3 regions of the Streptomyces sp. NPDC040432 genome follow, and region 3 is predicted to be linked to each of the others. Evidence: riboswitches for the same ligand, from Rfam matches in the RefSeq annotation. Region 3 holds a riboswitch; each other region holds the start of a gene.
What was found. A riboswitch is a leader RNA that binds a small molecule or an ion and turns the genes downstream of it on or off. The one in region 3 is predicted to bind cyclic di-AMP.
Positions count from the first base shown of each region.

Region 1: it holds a riboswitch for cyclic di-AMP, as region 3 does, so the genes downstream of both, ACZ58N_RS30410 (M23 family metallopeptidase) here and ACZ58N_RS14520 (peptidoglycan DD-metalloendopeptidase family protein) in region 3, are expected to answer to the same signal.
Region 2: it holds a riboswitch for cyclic di-AMP, as region 3 does, so the genes downstream of both, ACZ58N_RS12980 (transglycosylase family protein) here and ACZ58N_RS14520 (peptidoglycan DD-metalloendopeptidase family protein) in region 3, are expected to answer to the same signal.

Region 1 covers NZ_JBVIVP010000020.1:126,417-134,093, forward strand. Annotated here, with positions in the region: gene ACZ58N_RS30395 (DNA gyrase/topoisomerase IV subunit A) at 1-1,623, opposite strand, end outside; gene ACZ58N_RS30400 (M16 family metallopeptidase) at 1,878-3,230, shown strand; gene ACZ58N_RS30405 (M16 family metallopeptidase) at 3,251-4,618, shown strand; cyclic di-AMP (ydaO/yuaA leader) riboswitch at 4,857-5,013, shown strand; gene ACZ58N_RS30410 (M23 family metallopeptidase) at 5,026-5,835, shown strand; gene ACZ58N_RS30415 (GntR family transcriptional regulator) at 6,121-6,786, shown strand; gene ACZ58N_RS30420 (HPr family phosphocarrier protein) at 7,068-7,349, opposite strand; gene ACZ58N_RS30425 (bifunctional acetate--CoA ligase family protein/GNAT family N-acetyltransferase) at 7,547-7,677, shown strand, end outside.
Region 2 covers NZ_JBVIVP010000005.1:19,085-26,761, reverse strand. Annotated here, with positions in the region: gene ACZ58N_RS12995 (globin domain-containing protein) at 1-517, opposite strand, end outside; gene ACZ58N_RS12990 (cytochrome P450 family protein) at 639-1,913, shown strand; gene ACZ58N_RS12985 (transglycosylase family protein) at 2,028-3,074, shown strand; cyclic di-AMP (ydaO/yuaA leader) riboswitch at 3,349-3,519, shown strand; gene ACZ58N_RS12980 (transglycosylase family protein) at 3,522-4,274, shown strand; gene eno (phosphopyruvate hydratase) at 4,572-5,858, shown strand; gene ACZ58N_RS12970 (FtsB family cell division protein) at 5,965-6,453, shown strand; gene ACZ58N_RS12965 (DUF501 domain-containing protein) at 6,513-7,079, shown strand; gene ACZ58N_RS12960 (Ppx/GppA phosphatase family protein) at 7,076-7,677, shown strand, end outside.
Region 3 covers NZ_JBVIVP010000005.1:323,979-331,655, reverse strand. Annotated here, with positions in the region: gene shc (squalene--hopene cyclase) at 1-60, shown strand, start outside; gene ACZ58N_RS14540 (phosphorylase family protein) at 60-725, shown strand; gene hpnH (adenosyl-hopene transferase HpnH) at 731-1,762, shown strand; gene ACZ58N_RS14530 (aspartate aminotransferase family protein) at 1,759-3,162, shown strand; gene ACZ58N_RS14525 (tyrosine-protein phosphatase) at 3,238-4,047, opposite strand; cyclic di-AMP (ydaO/yuaA leader) riboswitch at 4,378-4,544, shown strand; gene ACZ58N_RS14520 (peptidoglycan DD-metalloendopeptidase family protein) at 4,549-5,589, shown strand; gene ACZ58N_RS14515 (SGNH/GDSL hydrolase family protein) at 5,752-6,537, shown strand; gene ACZ58N_RS14510 (YidB family protein) at 6,964-7,587, shown strand; gene ACZ58N_RS14505 (flagellin N-terminal helical domain-containing protein) at 7,638-7,677, shown strand, end outside.

The DNA of each region.
Region 1 (7,677 bases), on a different contig from region 3:
CTCCTCCTCGGGGAGCGGTTCGCCGTTGGCCGTACGGGCGAGCAGGCCGGTGGAGGACAGCAGCACGCGGCACGGGTCGTCCGCGACCTCCAGCGGCACGGCGGCGATGGCCGTGCCCGCCGACTCCAGCAGCACCGTCCGGCGCTCGGTGCCGAACTTCTTCGCCACCGCGGCCAGTTCGGAGGAGACCAGCTTGCGCAGTTCGCCGTCCGAATCCAGGATGCCGGTCAGCTCGTCGATCTCACCGGTGAGGCGGTCGCGCTCGGACTCCAGCTCGATCCGGTCGAAGCGCGTCAGGCGGCGCAGCGGCGTGTCGAGGATGTACTGCGTCTGGATCTCGCTGAGCGAGAAGTGCTCGATCAGCCGTTCCTTGGCCTGCGCGGAGTTGTCGCTCTCGCGGATCAGCCGGATGACCTCGTCGATGTCGATCAGGGCCACCAGCAGGCCCTCGACCAGGTGCAGCCGGTCGCGCCGCTTGGTGCGACGGAACTCGCTGCGCCGGCGGACGACCTCGAAGCGGTGGTCCAGGTAGACCTCCAGCAGCTCCTTGAGGCCCAGGGTCAGGGGCTGCCCGTCGACCAGGGCGACGTTGTTGATGCCGAAGGACTCCTCCATCGGCGTCAGCTTGTAGAGCTGCTCCAGCACGGCCTCCGGGTGGAAACCGTTCTTGATCTCGATGACCAGGCGCAGGCCGTGAGAGCGGTCGGTGAGGTCCTTGACGTCGGCGATGCCCTGGAGCTTCTTCGAGCCGACCAGGTCCTTGATCTTCGCGATGACCTTCTCGGGGCCCACCGTGAAGGGCAGTTCGGTGACGACGAGGCCCTTGCGGCGCGGGGTGACGTCCTCCACCGCGACCGTCGCGCGGATCTTGAACGTGCCGCGACCGTTCTCGTAGGCGTCCTTGATCCCGGAGAGCCCGACGATCCGGCCGCCCGTGGGCAGGTCGGGACCCGGCACGAAGCGCATCAGCGCCTCCAGGTCCGCCTCCGGGTGACGGATCAGGTGGCGGGCGGCCGCGATGACCTCGCCCAGGTTGTGCGGGGCCATGTTGGTGGCCATGCCGACGGCGATCCCGGAGGCGCCGTTGACGAGCAGGTTCGGGTACGCCGCGGGCAGGGCGACCGGTTCGCGTTCCTGGCCGTCGTAGTTGGCGTTGAAGTCGACGGTGTCCTCGTCGATCGACTCCGTCATGAGTGACGTGGCGTCGGCCATCCGGCACTCGGTGTAACGCATGGCGGCCGGCGGGTCGTCGTTGCCGAGGGAGCCGAAGTTGCCGTGGCCGTCGACCAGCGGCAGGCGCATCGAGAAGGGCTGGGCCATGCGCACGAGCGCGTCGTAGATCGACGCGTCGCCGTGCGGGTGCAACTTGCCCATGACCTCGCCCACGACGCGGGCGCACTTGACGTAGCCGCGGTCGGGGCGCAGGCCCATCTCGTTCATCTGGTAGACGATGCGCCGGTGCACCGGCTTCATGCCGTCCCTGGCGTCCGGGAGGGCACGGGAGTAGATCACCGAGTACGCGTACTCGAGGAAGGAGCCCTGCATTTCGTCGACGACGTCGATGTCGAGGATCTTCTCCTCGAAATCCTCCGGCGGCGGGGTCTTCGTGCTGCGGCGGGCCATCGCTGCGCGGCTCCTTAACCAAGAATCGGGTGTACGGGGTGTACCTGGACTTACGGGTTCCGGCCGGGCGGTCCGGCAGGGGCGACGCGGACCATTGTGGCCCGGGGCGCCGACAATGCCGACTCCGACCCCGGGGGTCCCCCGGACGGAGTCCGCCGGCTGCACCCGGGAACTTCTCCGGGGGCCGACGCGCTTGCATACAGTGGCAGGTCTGACAGAAATCTCTGCATCGCGATCGAAGGGACCACATGCCCATGGGTCACACGGCCACAGCTCAGGCCGGCTCCGGCGGCCTGACAGCGACCGAGCACCGGCTGGCCAACGGCCTGCGCGTGGTGCTGTCCGAGGACCACCTCACCCCGGTCGCCGCCGTCTGCCTCTGGTACGACGTCGGCTCGCGCCACGAAGTCAAGGGGCGGACCGGCCTGGCTCACCTTTTCGAGCACCTGATGTTCCAGGGTTCGGCGAGCGTACCGGGCAACGGACACTTCGAGCTCGTTCAGGGCGCCGGGGGCTCCCTGAACGGGACCACCAGCTTCGAGCGCACCAACTACTTCGAGACCATGCCGGCCCATCAGCTGGAACTCGCGCTGTGGCTGGAGGCGGACCGGATGGGCTCGCTGCTGGCAGCCCTGGACGACGAGTCCATGGAGAACCAGCGCGACGTCGTCAAGAACGAGCGCCGCCAGCGCTACGACAACGTGCCCTACGGGACCGCGTTCGAGAAGCTGACGGCCCTCGCGTACCCCGAGGGCCACCCGTACCACCACACCCCGATCGGCTCGATGGCCGACCTGGACGCCGCGTCCCTGGAGGACGCGCGCGCGTTCTTCCGTACCTACTACGCGCCCAACAACGCCGTGCTGTCGGTGGTCGGCGACATCGACCCCGAGCGCACCCTCGCCTGGGTCGAGAAGTACTTCGGCAGCATTCCGTCGCACGACGGCAAGCAGCCGCCGCGTGACGGCTCGTTGCCCGAGGTCATGGGCGGGCAGCTCCGCGAGGAGATCGTCGAGGAGGTTCCGGCGCGCGCGCTGATGGCCGCCTACCGTCTCCCGCACGACGGCACCCGCGAGTGCGACGCCGCCGACGTGGCGCTGACCGTGCTGGGCGGCGGGGAGTCCTCCCGCCTGCACAACCGGCTGGTACGCCGCGACCAGAGCGCCGTCGCCGCCGGTTTCGGCCTGCTGCGCCTGGCCGGGGCGCCCTCGCTGGGCTGGCTGGACGTCAAGACCTCCAGCGGAGTCGAGGTGCCCGCCATCGAGGCCGCCGTCGACGAGGAGCTCGCGCGGTTCGCCGCCGAGGGCCCCACGGCCGAGGAGATGGAGCGCGCCCAGGCGCAGCTGGAGCGCGAATGGCTGGACCGGCTGAGCACGGTGGCCGGCCGGGCCGACGAACTGTGCCGCTTCGCGGTGCTGTTCGGTGACCCGCAGCTGGCCCTGACCGCCGTCAAGCGCGTCCTGGACGTCACCGCCGAGGAGGTGCAGGCCGTGGCCGCGGCCCGACTGCGCCCCGACAACCGGGCGGTCCTGGTCTACGAACCGTCGGCCGGGTCCGACGCCGACGCCACCGACGACACCGACGCGAACGAAGGGGCGGAGCAGTGAGCGACACCGCAGCCGTCACGATGACCTTCCACCCGCAGCCGCAGCCCGGCGACGCCACCCCGTGGGCCTTTCCGGCCCCCGAGCGCGGCGCGCTGCCCAACGGCCTGACCGTGCTGCGTTGCCACCGTCCGGGCCAGCAGGTGGTCGCCGTCGAGGTCAACCTCGCGGCCCCGCTGGACGCGGAGCCCGAGGGCCTCGACGGGGTGGCCACGATCATGGCCCGCGCCCTGTCGGAAGGCACCGACAAGCACTCCGCCGAGGAGTTCGCCGCCGAGCTGGAGCGCTGTGGCGCCACGCTCGACGCACACGCCGACCACCCCGGCCTGCGGGTCTCCCTGGAGGTTCCGGCCTCCCGCCTGCAGAAGGCGATGGGTCTGCTCGCCGAGGCGCTGCGGGCGCCCGCCTTCGCCGACACCGAGGTCGACCGGCTGGTGCGCAACCGGCTCGACGAGATCCCGCACGAGCTCGCCAACCCGCAGCGCCGCGCGGCCAAGCAGCTCTCCAAGGAGCTCTTCCCGGCCTCCCTGCGCATGTCCCGGCCGCGCCAGGGCACCGAGGAGACGGTGGCCCGCATCGACTCCGCGGCCGTCCGTGCCTTCTACGAGGCCCACGTGCGCCCCGCCACCGCCACCGCGGTGGTCGTCGGCGACCTGACCGGGATCGACCTGGACGCCGTCCTGGCCGACACCCTGGGCAGTTGGAGCGGCAACACCGCCGAGGCCCGCCCGGTGCCCCCGGTGACGGCCGACGACACGGGCCGGGTGGTCATCGTCGACCGGCCCGGTGCGGTCCAGACGCAGTTGCTCATCGGCCGGATCGGCGCGGACCGCCACGACCTGGTGTGGGCCCCGCAGGTGCTCGGTACGTACTGCCTCGGCGGCACGCTCACCTCGCGCCTGGACAAGGTGCTGCGCGAGGAGAAGGGGTACACGTACGGCGTGCGCGCCTTCGGTCAGGTGCTGCGTTCCACCGCCGACGGCAAGGGCGCCTCGATGCTCGCCATCAGCGGCTCGGTGGACACCCCGAACACCGGCCCGGCGCTGGAGGACCTCTGGAAGGTGCTGCGCACCCTCGCGGAGGGCGGACTGACGGACGCCGAGCGCGATGTGGCGGTGCAGAACCTGGTGGGGGTGGCCCCGCTGAAGTTCGAGACGGCGTCCTCCGTGGCGGGCACGCTGGCCGATCAGGTCGAGCAGGAACTGCCGGACGACTACCAGGCCCGGCTGTACGCCCGGCTGGCGGAAACCGGTACGGCGGAGGCGACTTCGGCGGTGGTGCGGGCCTTCCCGGTGGACCGTCTGGTGACGGTGCTCGTGGGCGACGCGGCTCAGATCGAGGAGCCCGTACGGGCACTGGGAATCGGCGCCGTAACGGTCGTCACCAACTGACCGGTGGTTGAACGGGTGTCGAGTGGCGGGCGACCGCCGCTCGACCGGTAACCGACCGTTTCCCGAGGGGCTCTGATGGATTATCCGTCAGGGCCCCTTTTGTCCGTTTAGTGGTTTGGTTGCTCGTATGCGGTGTGGCGTACGCAACAAAAGCGCTCGTGTGTTTGGCGATCCACTGATGATCCGCCTAGCGTCGGCCCTGCTGTTCGTCAGTTGTGCCCGCCGCATCCGCGGCACCGAACAGTGATCGCCGAGTCCCCGTCAGGCGCGAGCCTGGGGAGCCGGGGACCCACAGTCCCTGGGGTGAATCGGACCGCCTCGCAAGAGGAGGCCCGTAGGAGACCTTCCTGCTCCGAACCCGTCAGCTAACCCGGTAGGCGAGAGGGAAGGAAAGGATCACCCCCTTCATGGCGTTTGGCAGTCGTCCCACCGGCTCCGGCAAGCACCGCGGCTCCAGCCGTCTGAGCCGCAAGACCGCCGGCTACGCCGGTATAGCCGCCCTCGCCACCACGGGCGTGGTCGGCACCATCGCAGCCCCGGCCTTCGCTGCGGACAACTCGGGCCCCTCCATGGAGGACACCGGCCAGAACCCGGCGGTCGTCGCGAACGACCTCCAGGGCGACATCGTGGCCCAGGCCGATCTCCAGCAGAGCGCCGCCGACGCCGTCACCGCCCAGGCCCAGGCCGAGGCCGACGCCAAGCAGCGTGCCGCCGAGGCCAAGCGCGTCGCCGAGGCCGCCGAGGCCAAGGCCAAGTCCGAGCGGGAGACCGCCGAGCGCGTCGCCCGCGAGGAGGAGCGCAAGCGCCTCAACACCTACGTCTCGCCGATCGCGGGCTCCTACGTCAGCACCTCCTACGGTGCGGGCGGCGCCATGTGGTCCTCCGGCAGCCACACCGGCATCGACTTCCACGCCTCCCTCGGCACCTCGGTCCGCGCGGTCGGCGCCGGTACGGTCGTCGAGGCCGGCTGGGGCGGCGCGTACGGCAACAACGTGATCATCAAGCACAACGACGGCACCTACACGCAGTACGGCCACATGGACTCGCTCAGCGTGTCCGCCGGCCAGCAGGTCGCCCCGGGCCAGCAGATCGGCCTCGCCGGCACCACCGGCAACTCCAGCGGCGTGCACCTGCACTTCGAGGCGCGCACCAGCCCGCAGTACGGCTCGGACATCAACCCGCTGGCGTACCTGCGCTCGCACGGCGTGAACCTCTGACCCGAGCGGTACCGCACCACCGGTCTTCACGGACGACCCCGGCTCACCGAGCCGGGGTCGTCCGCGTTTTCGGGCCCTCGGGCTGTCGGGGTTCCCGCGTTTTCGCCGTCCCGGCCGCACCGGTGTCGCCGCCCCGCCCTCCCCGTCCGGGTTCCCTCCCCGGATCCGCGGAATGTTTCGGATTTCCGGCCGTCCTCGGAAATATTCGCGTGTTGCAATAGAGTCGCGACACGGTCACGATTCCGGCGACGGCGCCGGCAACCGAATTCAAGCGGAGGTCCGGTCTTGCGTATTCCCGCGCACGCGGTATGCACAGCGATCCGCGACGATATCGTCTCCGGCTTCTTCGGGCCGGGCGGCCGACTCACCGAGGAGGTCCTCGCCCGCCGGTACGGGGTCTCCCGCGTCCCGGTCCGCGAGGCGCTGCGCACCCTGGAGTCCGAGGGGTTCGTCACCACCCGGCGCCATGCGGGTGCCTGCGTGGCCGAGCCCACCGAGCAGGAGGCGGCCGACCTCCTGGAGCTACGGACGCTCCTGGAGCCCCTGGCGGCCTCCAGGGCCGCCCACCGGCGCACGGAGGGCCATCTGAAGGTACTGCGCGGGCTGGTCCGGCTCGGGCAGGAGCGGGCCCGCAGGGGCCAGGGGGAGGATCTGCGCGACCTCGGGGCCTGGTTCCACGAGACGCTGGCCCAGGCGTCCGGCAGCCCGGGCCTGATCGCGCTGCTGACCCAGACCCGGCGCAAGATCTCCTGGATGTACACGGTGGAGGCGCCCGTGCGCCCCGTCGAGGCCTGGGCCGAACACGGCGCCATCGTGGACGCGGTGGCGCGCGGGGACGCCGACCGGGCCCGGGCGCTGACCGCGCAGCACGCGGCGCGCGCGACCGATGCGCACCGGCCGCGGGTGAGGACTCCGCAACCTGCCGTAAACATGTCGAGCGCCCGGCATTAACACGGGCCGTATACAAAGGTGGCCGGACATTCGCCCGCCGCGGAGAGCGGTCCGCGGGAGCATGCTTTTATCCCGCTCTTTTTCCGCCTTCGGTGGAGTCGCTATTTCCGTGCACCGAATTTTCGCCGCAAGGCCGGAATGCGGCCGGGGATGCGCCGCAATTCCACGGAGCCATGGAACCGTGGCGTCGCGCGGCCGAAAAGACGAAGGAGCCGCAGTCCCCGGGATCGCCGGGGGCCGCGGCTCCGCCGCTCGTTCGAGGTGTCACCGGACCCGAAGGGTCAGACGGTCTCCGGGAGCTCCTCAAGGCCCTCGGCGACCAGCTTCGCGAGGCGGTCCAGGGCGGCGTCCGCGCCCTCGGCCTCGGAAGCGAGAACGATCTCCTCGCCGCCCTGGGCGCCCAGGCCCAGGACCGCCAGCATGGAAGCGGCGTTGACGGGGTCGCCGCCCGCCTTCGCGATGGTCACCGGGACGCCGGAAGCGGTCGTCGCCCGGACGAAGATCGAGGCGGGACGAGCGTGCAGGCCCTCGGCCCAGCCGACGTTGACGCGGCGCTCTGCCATGGTGATGCCCTTCAGGTTCTTACGGTTGTCTAGACCAGTCTCTCACGGCACCCCGAATGCTCGGACCGACCTTCGGCCCCGATCCACCGCCGTTCGACCCTCCCCAGCTTGCACCGGTTCGCCCCGTACTGCCGCGTTCGGCGCGCGCTCGCGTCGAGGCCGGTCCGCACCGCCCGTCCGCCCCTTAGGGTGACCCCATGACGACCGCGTCGGACCACTCGTACCCGGCCCACTGGGAAGCGGACGTCGTGCTGCGCGACGGCGGCACCGCCCGCATCCGCCCCATCACCACCGAGGACGCGGGGCGGCTCACGAGCTTCTACGAACA
Region 2 (7,677 bases), 300 kb from region 3:
TCACGTACTGACCGGGAAGGTGGGCGAGGGGGGCGTGCGGCCGCAGGGTCAGTACGGCGATGTCCTCCCCGTACTGGAGGTGTCGCACGATCTCGGCGTCCCACCAGGGCGGTGAGTCGTCGGCGGCGGCGCCGGCCGTCATCACGTCGGCGATCACCTGGTAGGCCTCGGCCCAGGCCTTCTCGGTGGCCGGGTTCCACGCCTCGCCGGAGGTCTCGGCGAGCGCGGCGAGCAGGCTGGCGCCGACGGCCGCGTAGTGCTCGGGTCCGACGAGGAACTTGCGGTGGTCGCGGCCGAGGTCCTGGAGGTAGGGGACGAGGGTCTCGTCCTCCAGGCGCGAGATCACATGGGTGAGGGCCGCGAAGAGCCGGTCCCGCTGCCGCTCCATGTCCTCGGAGGCGGCCGGGAAGAGCTCACGGATCCCGGGGTTGTGCCAGAACAGGTGGGCGTAGAAGTACTTGACCGCGTGCTCGGCCCTCCTCTCCACCACCGCGAAGCTGCTTTTCAAGATCCTCACATCCACAAAACCGAAAGTAGGAACGGCGGGGAACGGGACGTCAAGGGATGGCCGATCTACGGACAGCCCCGACGAACACCCCATATCGGATCGCCGGTACGGTCCGGGATACGGTCTGCGGGTGCATGAGCAGACCTCCGCGACCCCGGCCGATCCGCCCTCCACCGAGGGTCCGACCCTCTTCGACTGGGAGTTCGCGACCGACCCCTACCCCGCCTACGCCTGGCTGCGCGAGCACTCCCCGGTGCACCGCACCGCGCTCCCCAGCGGGGTCGAGGCCTGGCTCGTCACCCGCTACGCCGACGCCCGGCAGGCGCTCGCCGACCAGCGCCTCAGCAAGAACCCGGCGCACCACGCCGGACCCGAGCACGCCAGGGGCAGGACCGGCATCCCGGGGGAGCGCAAGGCGGAACTGATGACGCACCTGCTGAACATCGACCCGCCGGACCACACCCGACTGCGCCGGCTGGTGTCGAAGGCGTTCACGCCGCGCCGCGTCGCCGAGTTCACCCCGCGCGTGCAGGAGCTCACCGACCACCTGATCGACGCCTTCGCCGCGAAGGGGGAGGCCGACCTCATCCACGAGTTCGCCTTCCCGCTCCCCATCTACGCCATCTGCGAGATGCTCGGCGTACCGCGCGAGGACCAGGACGACTTCCGCGACTGGGCCGGGATGATGATCCGCCACGGTGGCGGTCCGCGCGGCGGGGTCGCCCGCTCCGTCAAGCAGATGCGCACCTATCTCGGGGAACTCATCCACCGAAAAAGGGACGACCTGGGCAATGACCTCATCTCCGACCTGATCCGGGCGAGCGACCACGGCGACCACCTCACCGAGGCCGAGGCCACGGCGATGGCGTTCATCCTCCTGTTCGCCGGCTTCGAGACGACCGTGAACCTCATCGGCAACGGCGTCCACTCCCTCTTCATGAACCCGGAGCAGCGCGCGCGCCTCCAGGCCTCCCTCGCGGCCGGCGAGAGCGGCCTGCTGGAGACCGGTGTCGAGGAACTCCTGCGCTACGACGGCCCGGTGGAGCTGGCGACCTGGCGGTTCGCGACCGTGCCGCTGACCCTCGGCGGTCAGGAGATCGCGGCCGGCGATCCGGTGCTGGTGGTCCTCGCGGCGGCGGACCGCGACCCCGAGCGGTTCGACGATCCGAACACCCTGGACCTGTCCCGCGGTGACAACCAGCACCTCGGATACGGCCACGGGATCCACTACTGCCTCGGCGCCCCGCTCGCCCGACTCGAAGGGCAGACGGCGCTCGCGACTTTGCTGACGCGTCTGCCGGATCTGGAACTTGCCATTCCCCCCACGGACCTGCGCTGGCGCGGCGGACTCATCATGCGTGGCCTGCGCACGCTTCCTGTTCGATTCACACCCCGAAACAACTGAGGCGCATTCCGACGCCGTCTGATCACACGTCAGTCACCGACCGAACTTGTGACAATCGTTCGAAGGCCGCTAGGTTCTGCCGTTACCCCGCCGTTATGCGAAAGGTGCAGCCTCATGCGTTCCGGGAACGGCCGCCACAGACGCCCCCGCCAGGTACCCGCCCTGGTCGTCACCGCCGGAGTCACCGGCTCCGCACTCGCCCTGCCCCTGCTCGCCGCGACGAACGCGAGCGCGGCCGACACGTCCACCTGGGACAAGGTGGCCGACTGCGAGAGCGACGGCAGTTGGAGCGCCAACTACGGCAGCGGTGAGTACGGCGGGCTCCAGTTCACCCAGGAGCAGTGGAGGAACGCGGGCGGACTCGCCTACGCGGAGCGCCCGGACCTCGCCAGCCGCTCCCAGCAGATAGCCGTCGGCGAGAAGGTGCTGGCCTCGCAGGGCCCCCAGGCGTGGCCGCTGTGCGCCGCCTCGGCCGGTCTGACCCAGCAGGGCCCGGCCGCCGCGGTGGATCCGGGTGACCCCCGGCCCGCCGGTCCGGTCACCCCCACGCCCGTCCGGCCCGAGGGTTCGGTGCCCGTCGCCGGCTCCGAGCCCGCCGTCGACTTCGGGGCGCCGACCCCGCAGCCGGGCCAGGAGGGCCCCGCCACCGGTCCGACCGGCCTGCCGGACTACCCGCTGGGCCCCACCAGTGGACTGCCCGTCATGCCCGACCCGGTCTCCCCGGCCCCGTCCACGGACCCCACGGTCCCGCCGACGACCGTGCCGCCGACGACGACCCCGCCGACCACGGCGCCCACCACCCCGGTGGACCCGACGGCCCCGGCCACCCCGACCGTTCCGGGCGACCCCACCGCCCCGGTGGACCCGACGGCCCCGGCCACCCCGACCACTCCGGGAGCCACGCCCACGGCCGTGCCCGCCGGTGTGGTCGACGGAGCGGGCAAGCACCGCGGTCCGGCCGCCGTGGAGGCGCCGGGCGCTTCTGACGCCGCGTCGAAGCCCTCGTACACCGTGAAGGCCGGCGACAGCCTCACCGCGATCGCCGACGCCAAGGGTCTCAAGGGTGGTTGGGGCGAGCTGTACGCGGCCAACGAGCAGGTCATCGGGAAGGACGCCGACCTCATCAAGCCGGGTCAGAACCTGGATCTAACCAAGGAATAGGGGCAGTTCGGCCACCCGGAAAGAGCTGAATGTCCGTTATCGGCAAATGAGACATGCGTCTCTTCCGATCAACTGGCGTGTCTCATTCCGGAACTTCCACAAACCCGCCCCTCACCTGCGTAAACGTACTTTTGAGGATGGCAAGTAGGCCGGTTTCTCCCTGATGTCGCGCGTTGAACATCAGGGGGAGACCTGTCTACCTTCTGAGTCGCTCGCCACCGCGAGCTCCTTCGACCGCATCGCCGAATCCTGCCGGCGGACGGGGGGAACAGTCGTCGCGCAAGCGCCGAAGGCAGGAGCGGGGGAACCAAGGTAGGCGCCGGGAAAGGCCGTTGGGAGACGGCTGTATACCGGCTTGGGGTTAAGCCACGTGCTCGACACGTGACCGGGCAACTCATCCGCCCGAACCCGACAGCTCACCTCGAAGGCGTCGGTGAGGAGAACTCCATGCTGCTTTCCGGCAAGGGCAAGCACCGTCGCGGCTCCAAGGCCGTCCGTATCGTCACGCTCGCCGGTGTCGCCGGTGTCGCCGTCGCGGCCCCGCTGATGGCCGCCGGTACCGCGAGCGCCGCGACCGTCTCCGAGTGGGACAAGGTCGCGCAGTGCGAGTCCGGTGGCAACTGGGCCATCAACACCGGCAACGGCTACTACGGCGGCCTGCAGTTCTCGGCCTCCACCTGGGCCGGCTACGGCGGCAAGGCGTACGCCGCCACCGCCAACCAGGCCAGCAAGTCCCAGCAGATAGCCATCGCCGAGAAGGTCCTCAAGGGTCAGGGCAAGGGCGCCTGGCCGCACTGCGGCAAGGGCCTGTCCAACGCCGCGTACAACGGCGGCGGCTCGACCACCACGCCCGCCAAGCCGAAGCCTGAGACGAAGCCGGCCAAGCCCGCCCCGGCGAAGCCCGCGAAGCCGGCCACGCCCGCCAAGCCGAGCACGCCGAAGGCCGAGCCGAAGCGCACCGAGGTCCCCGTCTCGCGCTCCGAGCGCGTCGAGACCCCGGCCGTCAAGCCGCAGGCCCCCAAGACCGAGGCCCCGGCCACCGGCAACGGTTCCTACGTCGTCAAGGCCGGCGACACCCTGGGCACCATCGCCCAGGCGAACGGCGTCAAGGGCGGCTGGGAGAAGCTCTTCCAGCTGAACAAGGACACCGTCAAGGACGCCGACCTGATCTTCCCGGGTCAGAAGCTGAAGCTCAGCTGAATTCCGGCATAACACCGCATCACCCGCGGTCCCCGCACGATGCCCACCGCCCGGCGCGTATCCCCTCACGCGCCGGGCGGCGGCATGTCCGGGGCCCGCTCCGACCGGCCCTTCGTGGACCGGAAGCCGTTTCTTCAAGAGACCTATGTCCTGGAACGGGGGCATTCAGCCCCTATTTCGTCCCAGGACCCGGGCGGTCGGCGGGCCCAGTGCCCGGAGCCGGTTAGGCTCTAGGCGGCAAGGCCATCCCACGGCCTGACACGCCACCGCACACCCAGCGTCACATCCCAGAAGGAGATGCTCGTGCCGTCCATCGACGTCGTCGTAGCCCGGGAAATCCTGGACTCCCGAGGCAACCCCACGGTCGAGGTCGAGGTGGGCCTCGACGATGGCAGCACCGGCCGTGCTGCAGTTCCGTCCGGCGCCTCCACCGGTGCATTCGAGGCCATCGAGCTGCGTGACGGTGACCCCAACCGTTACTTCGGCAAGGGTGTCGAGAAGGCCGTCCTCGCCGTCATCGAGCAGATCGGCCCGGAGCTCGTCGGCTACGACGCCACCGAGCAGCGCCTGATCGACCAGGCCATGTTCGACCTGGACGCCACCGAGAACAAGGGCTCCCTCGGCGCCAACGCCATCCTCGGCGTGTCCCTCGCCGTCGCGCACGCCGCGTCCGAGGCCTCGGACCTGCCGCTCTTCCGCTACCTCGGCGGCCCGAACGCGCACCTGCTGCCCGTTCCGATGATGAACATCCTCAACGGTGGGTCGCACGCCGACTCCAACGTGGACATCCAGGAGTTCATGATCGCCCCGATCGGCGCGGAGTCCTTCTCCGAGGCGCTGCGCTGGGGTGCCGAGGTCTACCACACCCTCAAGAAGGTCCTCCACACCAAGGGCCTCTCCACCGGCCTCGGTGACGAGGGCGGCTTCGCCCCGAACCTGGAGTCCAACCGCGCCGCGCTCGACCTCATCGTCGAGGCCATCAAGCAGGCCGGCTACGTCCCGGGCAAGGACATCGCGCTCGCGCTCGACGTCGCCGCGTCCGAGTTCTACAAGGACGGCAAGTACGAGTTCGAGGGCCAGTCCCGCTCGGCCGCCGAGATGACCGAGTACTACGAGGAGCTCGTCTCCGCGTACCCGATGGTCTCCATCGAGGACCCGCTGTACGAGGACGACTGGGCCGGCTGGAAGACCCTCACCGACAAGCTGGGCACCAAGGTCCAGATCGTCGGCGACGACCTCTTCGTCACCAACCCGGAGCGCCTGGCCCGCGGCATCGAGGAGGGCTCCGCCAACGCCCTGCTCGTGAAGGTGAACCAGATCGGTTCGCTGACCGAGACCCTCGACGCCGTCGAGATGGCCCAGCGCAACGGCTTCAAGTGCATGATGTCGCACCGCTCCGGCGAGACCGAGGACGTCACCATCGCCGACCTCGCCGTCGCCGTGAACTGCGGCCAGATCAAGACCGGCGCCCCGGCCCGCTCGGACCGCGTCGCCAAGTACAACCAGCTGCTGCGCATCGAGGAGATCCTCGACGACGCCGCCGTGTACGCGGGCCGCTCCGCCTTCCCGCGCTTCAAGGGCTAAGGGCCAATCAGCGCCTCGCGGCGCCGGCCTCCGTACGTCCCCGCACTCGGTCCCGTACCGTGTGCGGGGACGTATTGCGTAGCGCGCACTCAGGGGAGGCGGGACCATGACCGGGAACCGGGACCGGTTCTCCACCTTCTCGACCGCGACCAGGCTCAAGCAGCTCGGTGAGCGGACCGCCGCGCACGTCTACCGCTCGCAGTCGCGGCGCCACGTCCGCCGCAGCCGACTCACGGGCCGGGCCGCCCTGCTCGTCCTCGTCCTCTGTACCCTGGTCGTCGCCCTCGCGTACCCGATGCGCCAGTACGTTTCCCAGCGCTCGGAGATCGCGGACCAGCAACGGGCGGCGGTCGACGCGTACAAGCGCCTCGAACAGCTCCGTGACGAGAAGGCCCGCTGGCAGGACCCGGCCTACGCCGAGCAGCAGGCGCGCAAGCACCTGCACTTCCTGCGTCCGGGCGAGACCGGCTACATCATGAACGACCCCGGGGCCGAGGCCTCGGAGCGCCGCCGCGGCGGGGAGGCCGGTTCCGACCGGCCCTGGTACTCCAACGTCTGGGACGGGGTCGACAAGGCCGACCGTCCCGGCGACTGAACGCGTACCCGCCCGTCCCGCACCCACCACCCACGACACCGAAGAGACTTCCTCCAGGCATGCAGACGCCCCCGCCCCAGACCGACCGGACCGAGCCGACCGACGCGGACATCGAGGCGTTCGAGCAGCAGCTCGGCCGCCCCCCGCGCGGACTGCGCGCCATCGCGCACCGCTGCCCCTGCGGGCAGCCGGACGTCGTCGAGACCGCGCCCCGGCTCCCCGACGGCACCCCCTTCCCGACGCTGTACTACCTGACGTGCCCGCGCGCGGCCTCCGCGATCGGCACGCTGGAGGCCAACGGCGTGATGAAGGAGATGCAGGCCCGGCTCGCCGAGGACCCGGAGCTCGCCGCCGCCTACCGGGCCGCGCACGAGGACTACATCCGGCGCCGCGACGCCATCGACGTGCTCCAGGGCTTCCCGAGCGCCGGCGGCATGCCCGACCGGGTCAAGTGCCTGCACGTGCTCGTCGGCCACTCCCTGGCCGCGGGTCCCGGCGTGAACCCGTTCGGCGACGAGGCACTGGCGATGCTGCCCGAGTGGTGGGCCAAGGGCGCCTGCGTCACCCCCTGCGGGGGGAAGAAGGCCGAGGAGAAGGCGGCGGAGAACACCGAGGGGTCCCTGTGACCCGGGTCGCGGGCATCGACTGCGGCACCAACTCCATCCGCCTGCTCGTCGCCGACTGCGACCCCGACACGGGCGCGATGACCGAGCTGGACCGCCGGATGACCGTCGTCCGGCTCGGCCAGGGCGTGGACCGCACCGGCCGGCTCGCCCCGGACGCGCTGGAGCGCACCTTCGCCGCCTGCCGCGAGTACGCCGCGGTGATCAAGGACCTCGGTGCCGAGCGGGTCCGCTTCGTGGCCACCTCGGCCTCTCGGGACGCCGAGAACCGGGACGACTTCGTCCGTGGCGTCCTCGACATCCTGGGCGTCGAACCCGAGGTGATCTCGGGGGACCAGGAGGCCGAGTTCTCCTTCACCGGCGCCACCAAGGACCTCACGGGCGCGGGCGAACTGGAGCGTCCCTTCCTGGTCGTCGACATCGGCGGGGGTTCCACCGAGTTCGTCGTCGGCGAGGAACACGTACGGGCGGCCCGGTCCGTCGACGTCGGCTGCGTCCGGATGACGGAACGCCACCTCATGGCGGATGGCGTCGTCTCCGACCCGCCCACCCCGGCGCAGGTCGCCGCCATGCGCGCCGACATCGAGGCGGCCCTCGACCT
Region 3 (7,677 bases):
CCCTTCGGCCCCGACGGACGCCGGCCCACCGCGGCCCCGGCCCTCACCGAGGAGTCCTGATGGCCGGCCCCGGAACCCGGCCCCCGCCGGCGCCGCTCCTGATCGCCTGCGCGCTGCGCATCGAGCGGGCGGCCCTGCGCAGCGCCGCCCGTCCGGCGGGCGCCACCGCCGCGGTGCTGCGCACGGGCATGGGGCCGCGCGCCGCCGAACGCGCCGTGGCCCGCGCGCTGGAGCGACCCGGGATGGCGGGGGCCGCCGTCCTCGCCACCGGGTTCTGCGCCGGACTGGTTCCCGGCATGCACCCCGGCGACCTGGTCGTCGCCGACGAGACCCGGGACCCGCGCGGGACCGTCCCGTGCACCGGAACCCGGCTGCTCGCCGAGGCCCTGGCCCTGGCTCTCCCCGGCCGGACCGTGCACACCGGGGCGCTGACCGGGTCCGACCACGTCGTCCGTGGCCAGGAGCGCGCCCGGCTGCGCGCCACCGGCGCCGTCGCGGTCGACATGGAGTCGGCGGCCACCCTGTGGACCGCCACCCGGGGCGCCCGAACCCCTGCGGGGGAGGGACGCCCCGTTGCGGCCGTCCGGGTGATCGTGGACGCTCCTGAGCACGAGCTCGTCCGCATCGGCACCGTCCGCGGTGGAATATCGGCGTTCCGTGTACTGCGTGCCCTACTGCCCGCGTTCCATGAATGGCACCGTTCTTCGCTGCTCCCCAGGAGGTGAGCCAGATGGCCATGCCACTGCGCCAGTCCATCAGGGTCGGGACCTATCTTCTCGAACAGAAGCTCCGCAAGCGGGAGAAGTTCCCGCTGATCGTGGAACTGGAGCCGCTCTACGCCTGCAACCTGGCCTGCGAGGGGTGCGGGAAGATCCAGCATCCGGCGGGGGTCCTCAAGCAGCGCATGCCGGTGGCCCAGGCCGTCGGCGCCGTGCTGGAGTCCGGCGCCCCCATGGTGTCCATCGCGGGCGGCGAGCCCCTGATGCACCCGCAGATCCATGAGATCGTCCGGCAGCTGGTGGCCAAGCGGAAGTATGTCTTCCTCTGCACCAACGCGATGCTGCTCCGCAAGAAGATCGAGAAGTTCACCCCGTCCCCCTATTTCGCCTTCGCCGTTCACATCGACGGGCTGCGCGAACGGCACGACGAATCGGTGGCCAAGGAAGGCGTCTTCGACGAGGCGGTCGCGGCCATCAAGGAGGCGAAGCGACGCGGTTTCCGGGTGACGACGAACTCCACCTTCTTCAACACCGACACCCCGCAGACCATCATCGAGGTCCTGAACTACCTCAATGACGACCTCCGGGTGGACGAGATGATGATCTCGCCCGCCTACGCCTACGAAAAGGCGCCCGACCAGGAACACTTCCTGGGCGTCGAACAGACCCGCGAACTCTTCAAAAAGGCCTTCGCGGGCGGGAACCGGCGGCGCTGGCGGCTCAACCACTCGCCGCTCTTCCTCGATTTCCTGGAGGGCAAGGCCGATTTCCCCTGCACCGCCTGGGCCATTCCGAATTACTCCCTCTTCGGCTGGCAGCGCCCCTGCTACCTGATGAGCGACGGCTACGTGCCCACGTACCGCGAACTGATCGAGGACACCGACTGGAACAAGTACGGCCGCGGCAAGGACCCGCGCTGCGCGAACTGCATGGCGCACTGCGGCTACGAGCCGACCGCCGTCCTCGCCACCATGGGTTCCCTCAAGGAATCCCTGCGCGCGGCCAGGGAGACCATCGGCAGCAACCGGGCCACCTCGTCATGACCGCCGGCCAGGGGGGCGGCCGGGGCTTCGACCTGGCCGCCCTGCTCGCCGAGCGCGGGGACGAACGCTACGAGCTCCACTCCCGCCACCTGAACCACCAGCTGCCCCGGATGCTGCACACCATCGGCTTCGACAAGGTCTACGTACGGGCCGAGGGCGCACACTTCTGGGACGCCGAGGGCAACGACCACCTCGACATGCTGGCCGGATTCGGGGTCATGGGCCTGGGCCGGCACCACCCCGTCGTCCGCAAGGCCCTGCACGACGTCCTGGACGCCCAGCTCGCCGACCTGACCCGCTTCGACTGCCCGCCGCTACCGGGACTGCTCGCGGAGAAGCTCCTCTCCCACAGCCCCCACCTGGACCGGGTCTTCTTCGGCAACAGCGGCACCGAGGCGGTGGAGACCGCCCTGAAGTTCGCCCGGTACGCCACCGGCCGCCCCAGGATCCTCTACTGCGACCACGCCTTCCACGGGCTCACCACCGGCTCGCTGTCGGTCAACGGCGAAGCCGGCTTCCGGGACGGCTTCGCACCGCTGCTCCCCGACACGCGCATCGCGCTCGGCGACCTGGACGCCCTGGAACGCGAACTGCGGCGGGGCGACGTGGCCGCCTTCGTGGTGGAGCCGATCCAGGGCAAGGGCGTGCTCGCCGCGCCCCCCGGATTCCTGCGCGCGGCGCAGGAACTCCTCCACCGGCACAAGGCCCTGCTCATCGCGGACGAGGTGCAGACCGGCCTCGGCCGCACCGGCGATTTCTACGCGTACCAGCACGAACCCGGCGTCGAACCCGACCTGGTGTGCGTGGCGAAGGCCCTGTCGGGCGGCTACGTCCCGGTCGGCGCGACCCTGGGCAAGGACTGGATCTTCCAGCGCGTGTACTCGTCCATGGACCGGGTCCTCGTCCACTCGGCGAGCTTCGGCTCCAACGCGCAGGCGATGGCAGCCGGCCTGGCGGTGCTGAGCGTCATGGAGGACGAGGAGGTGACGGCCAATGCCCGTGCCATGGGCGACCTGCTGCGCGGTCGGCTCGCCGCGCTCGTCGACGAGTACGAGCTGCTGCACGAGGTGCGGGGGCGCGGGCTGATGATCGGCATCGAGTTCGGCCGGCCGTCCTCGTTGGGCCTGCGCAGCCGCTGGGCGATGCTCCAGGCCGCACGCAAGGGGCTGTTCGCCCAGATGGTCGTGGTGCCGCTGCTGCGCAAGCACCGGATCCTCACCCAGGTCTCCGGGGACCATCTGGAGGTCATCAAGCTCATCCCGCCGCTGATCGTCGACGAACGGGACGTGGACCGCTTCGTCGGGGCCTTCCGCGAGGTCATGGACGAGGCGCACGGCGGGGGCTCGCTGATGTGGGACTTCGGGCGGACACTGGTGAAGCAGGCCGTCGGCAACCGCTGACGGCCCGCCGGCCCCAGGGCCTGTCGTCGAACTCCCGTCTGCCTCCGGGCGACGACGGGACTTCGACGACAGGCCCTACGCCTCCAGCAGTCGGTCCCGCAGCCGGACCAGGGTCTCGGGTGCGAGTCCGAGACCCTCGGCGAGGTACCGGTCCACTTCGCCCCATTCCTCCTCGATGGTGGCGTACGCCGCCTCCAGGTAGGCGGCTCGCGCGTCGAAGAGGGGGGCCAACAGCTCCGCCACCTCGGCCGGACGGGGCTCGACCGCCTCCGTGGTGCGGCGCATCCGGTAGCGGCGGTGCGGGGCGTTCGACTCCAGGTAGTCCGCGACGATGGCGTCCCGTTCGACGCCGAGCGCGAGCAGCGTGACCGCGATCGACAGCCCGGCCCGGTCCTTGCCCGCCGCGCAGTGCATCAGAGCCGGCACGCTGTCCTCGGCCAGCGCGTGCACCACCCGGCTGTGTTCGGCGGTCCGGGTGCGGATCATCGTGCGGTACGAGGCGGTCATGCGCTCGGCCGCCCGGCCCTCTCCGAGGGCGGTGCGCAGCTGGGCCAGGTCGCCCTCGCGGACCATCTTCCAGAACTCCTTCCCGGCGGCCGGGTCGGACAACGGGATGTTCACGTAGCGCACACCGGGGAGTTCCACGTCCGGCCCCTCCAGGGCGTGGTCGGCGCGGTTGCGGAAGTCGAAGACGGTGTGCAGGCCGAGCGAGGAGAGGAACTGTGCTCCGGTTTCGGTGGCATGCGCCAGATGTCCGCTTCGGAACAGTCGTCCGTACCTGACCTTCCGTCCGTCGGTGGTCGGCAGGCCGCCCACGTCACGGAAATTGCGCACTCCCGTCAGCTCCGGTTCGGGTTCGGGCAGCGGCGGAAGGGGTGGGGTTATCCGCTGGGTCACGTGTGGTCCTCCGCATCGTCCTGAGGTGTCCGAATTACGCCGGTTGAGAGCAACTTGCCATGGGGAGAGGCGAGATCGCGCCAGGCTCCGTGAGCCAGATCATACGGTGACCGTCCGTGCCCGCTCGCGAAATCAGAATTCCCACGCCAGGACGGTTGTTGCTGGTGCGGAATGGACACAGGGTGACCGGAATTCCCTCGCTCGCCCAAACCTGTGATTGCGTCAGGGAATGCGTGGCTTGTTGCCCGTGGGCCGACTCGATTACCTTCACGACCGATCCGGGTGGACAGCCTAATCCTGCCGCCGCCCGGGAACCGCACCCGACCATCGACGCGCGCGGCAGGAGCGGGGGAACCAGGTAGGCCGCCGGACCGGAGCTTTCTCCGGGACGGCTCGGGGTGAAGCCGCACGCGTCCCGGACGCGGTCGGCCGGACATCTCCAGTCCGAACCCGACAGCTCACCTCGCAGGCGACGGAGAGGAATTCGCCATGCCCGGTAAGGGTAAGCACCGCCGCCCGAAGTCCAGTTCCATATCCCGCGGTCTCACCGTGGCCGGCACCGGGGGCGCCGCCCTCGCGCTGCCGCTGATCGGAGCCGCGGGCGCCCACGCCGCCACCCCCGCGGCGGCCCCGGCCACCGCACCCGCGCAGGCGCCGCAGGCCCTGCCGGCGCCCAGGGCGGTCGTCGTCACGCCGACCGCGACACCCACCGCGCCCGCCGCGGTCTACACGGTGGTGTCCGGCGACTACCTCTCGAAGATCGCCGCCGAGCGGAACATCACCGGCGGCTGGGAGCAGCTCTACGCCGACAACCGGGACGCCGTCGGGAACGACCCCTCCCTGATCCACCCCGGCCTCAAGCTGACCCTCGGTGCCCCCGGCACGGCGGGCGAGCCGGCCCCCGCCAAGAAGCAGCCGGCGCCCGGCGCCGCCACCCCGAACTCCGCCTCCGAGTCGGACTCCGGCGCCCGCTCCGACCGCTCCGAGCGGTCCTCCAGCCGACCTGAGGCCTCCGACGAGCGTTCCTCCGCCCCGACTGCGGCGCCCAGGAAGGCCGCGCCCGCGCAGAAGCCCGCCGGGTCCGGCCAGGCCGCGCCCTCCACCCCGTCGAGCCCCTCCAAGGCCGGCGGATTCGTGGCCCCGGTCGCCGGCGGAGTCTCCACCGCCTACCGCATGGGCGGCAGCATGTGGTCCTCCGGTTACCACACCGGCGTCGACTTCATGGCGAGCACCGGAACCACCGTCAAGGCCGTCGGCGCCGGCACCGTGGTCTCCGCGGGCTGGGGCGGCTCGTACGGCAACGAGGTCGTCATCAAGCACGCCGACGGCAAGTACTCCCAGTACGCGCACCTCTCCTCGCTGTCCGTCTCGGCCGGCCAGACCGTCACCGGCGGCCAGCGCGTGGGCCTCTCCGGCGCCACCGGGAACGTGACCGGCCCGCACCTCCACTTCGAGATCCGCACGGGTCCGTCCTACGGCTCGGACATCGACCCGCTGGCCTACCTCCGCTCCAAGGGCGTCAGCCTCTGACGGCACCCGCCGTCGGACACGGACACGCGTGAGGCCGGGACCCGAGGGGGGTCCCGGCCTCACGTGTACTTATTCCTTATCCCCCGCGTGGTACAGATCACGGTCCGTCAACCCCTCATTACGTTGGCGTAGGTTGGTTGCGACGGTGAAGGATGTGTTCCCGTGGCAGCGACGACGACGACACTCAAGACCATCGGCTCGTACGCGGCGATCGGGGACAGCTTCACCGAAGGCGTGGGAGACCCGGGACCCGGGGATTCCTATCTTGGCTGGGCGGACCGCCTCGCCGTGCTCCTCGCCGATCAGCGCGACGAACATGACTTCCGGTACGCGAATCTGGCCGTGCGGGGGAAGCTCCTCGACCAGATCGTGGCCGACCAGGTCCCGAGGGCCCGGGCCCTCGCACCCGACCTGGTGACCTTCTGCGCGGGCGGGAACGACATCATCCGCCCCGGCAGCGACCCGGACGACGTGGCGGAACGCTTCGAGGCGGCCGTGGCCGACCTCACGGGCGCCGTGGGCCTCGTCATGATCACCACCGGCTTCGACACCCGGGGCGTACCGGTCCTGAGGCACCTCCGGGGCAAGGTCGCCACGTACAGCGCGCACGTGCGCTCCATCGCCGACCGCTACGACTGCCCGGTGCTCGACCTCTGGTCGCTGCGTTCGGTGCAGGACCGGCGGGCCTGGGACGGCGACCGGCTGCACCTGTCGCCCGAGGGCCACACCCGCGTCGCGCTCCGCGCGGCGCAGGTGCTGGGCTACGGGATCCCGGCCGATCCCGACCAGCCGTGGCCGCCCACGCCGCCGCGCGGTTCGGTGGACGTGACCCGCGACAACATCCAGTGGGCGCGGGAACACCTCGTCCCGTGGATCGGACGCCGGCTGCGGGGCGAGTCCTCCGGCGACCACGTCGCCGCGAAGCGCCCCGACCTGCTGCCCCTCTAGGACCTGTCGTCGAACTCCCGTCTGCCTCGCGGTGTCCGGCACGCACTCCCGCACCGGACACCGCGAGGCCGCCCTCCGGGCGACGACGGGACTTTGACGACAGGCCCTCAGCTTGACGTTTGACGTCGGGTGTTGAACGTGGCCAGGGTTTGGTGCCGTGGTTCTCTTGATCGGGCCACGTCGGCTGTGGTGGTGTGCGGCCCTGGTACTTGAGCAGCTCGCGTGCGGTAGATGCACCGTGAGGCCGGCAGGGTGTCCCCGGCCGTCCATGTGTCCTCGCGAGTCCGGCGGGACGGAGTCACCGAGGTGGGTGATGAGCGTCGATCCGGCCGAACGGGGCACGAAGCGGCCGATTACTTTCTGTTCCGATACGACTCCCTTGGGTAGCGTCGCGCGAGCGCAAGATCATTGATCTGAGGGAGTTCGATGAACGAGAACACGGTGGACCCGGTCCTGGGACAGCTGCTGACGAACCTGGCCGCTGCGCCGGCGACGGCGGGCAAGTTCGACTCCTGGGTCGGAGGAGGCTCGAACGAGCCGCTGAGCGCGGAGGAGGTGACCGCGGTCGCTCCTACGGGCATGCTATCGGCGCTCGCCGAGCTGGCGGAGGTCGGGGAGGCGGAGGTCGCGGCCTCGCTCGCCGAGGAGATCCCCGCGCTGGTGGACGCGATTCCCGCCGAGACGATCGAGGCGTTCCGGGCAGCCGCACTGATCGCCAACCTGACCCCCGAGGAGGAGGCAGCGGCCGAGCAGATCGTGGCCGAGGTGCGGACCCTGGCTGCGGCCCTGCCGCAGAGCGGGTCCTGGCTCGGCTCTGGGCCCAACGAACCGCTCACCGAGGAGCAGGTGGTCGCGGCCTTGGGCGAGGAGAAGATCGCGGAGGCCGTCGCCGCGCGTGGGTTGGAGCGGGCCGAGGTCGTCGCGGAGCTGGCACGCACGCTGCCCGTCTTCATCGATGCGGTCTCACCGCTCGGCTGGGTCGACATCGACCTCCTGCGGTTCGTCCTCGCCCAGGACGGCGTGAACGTGGCCGCCCCGGCGTCCCCGTAGCGGCACGCGCCGCCCGACACCCGTACAAACCACCGACTGGGGACGATCACGTGCTGACGCTCAACACCAACATCATGTCGCTCACCACGC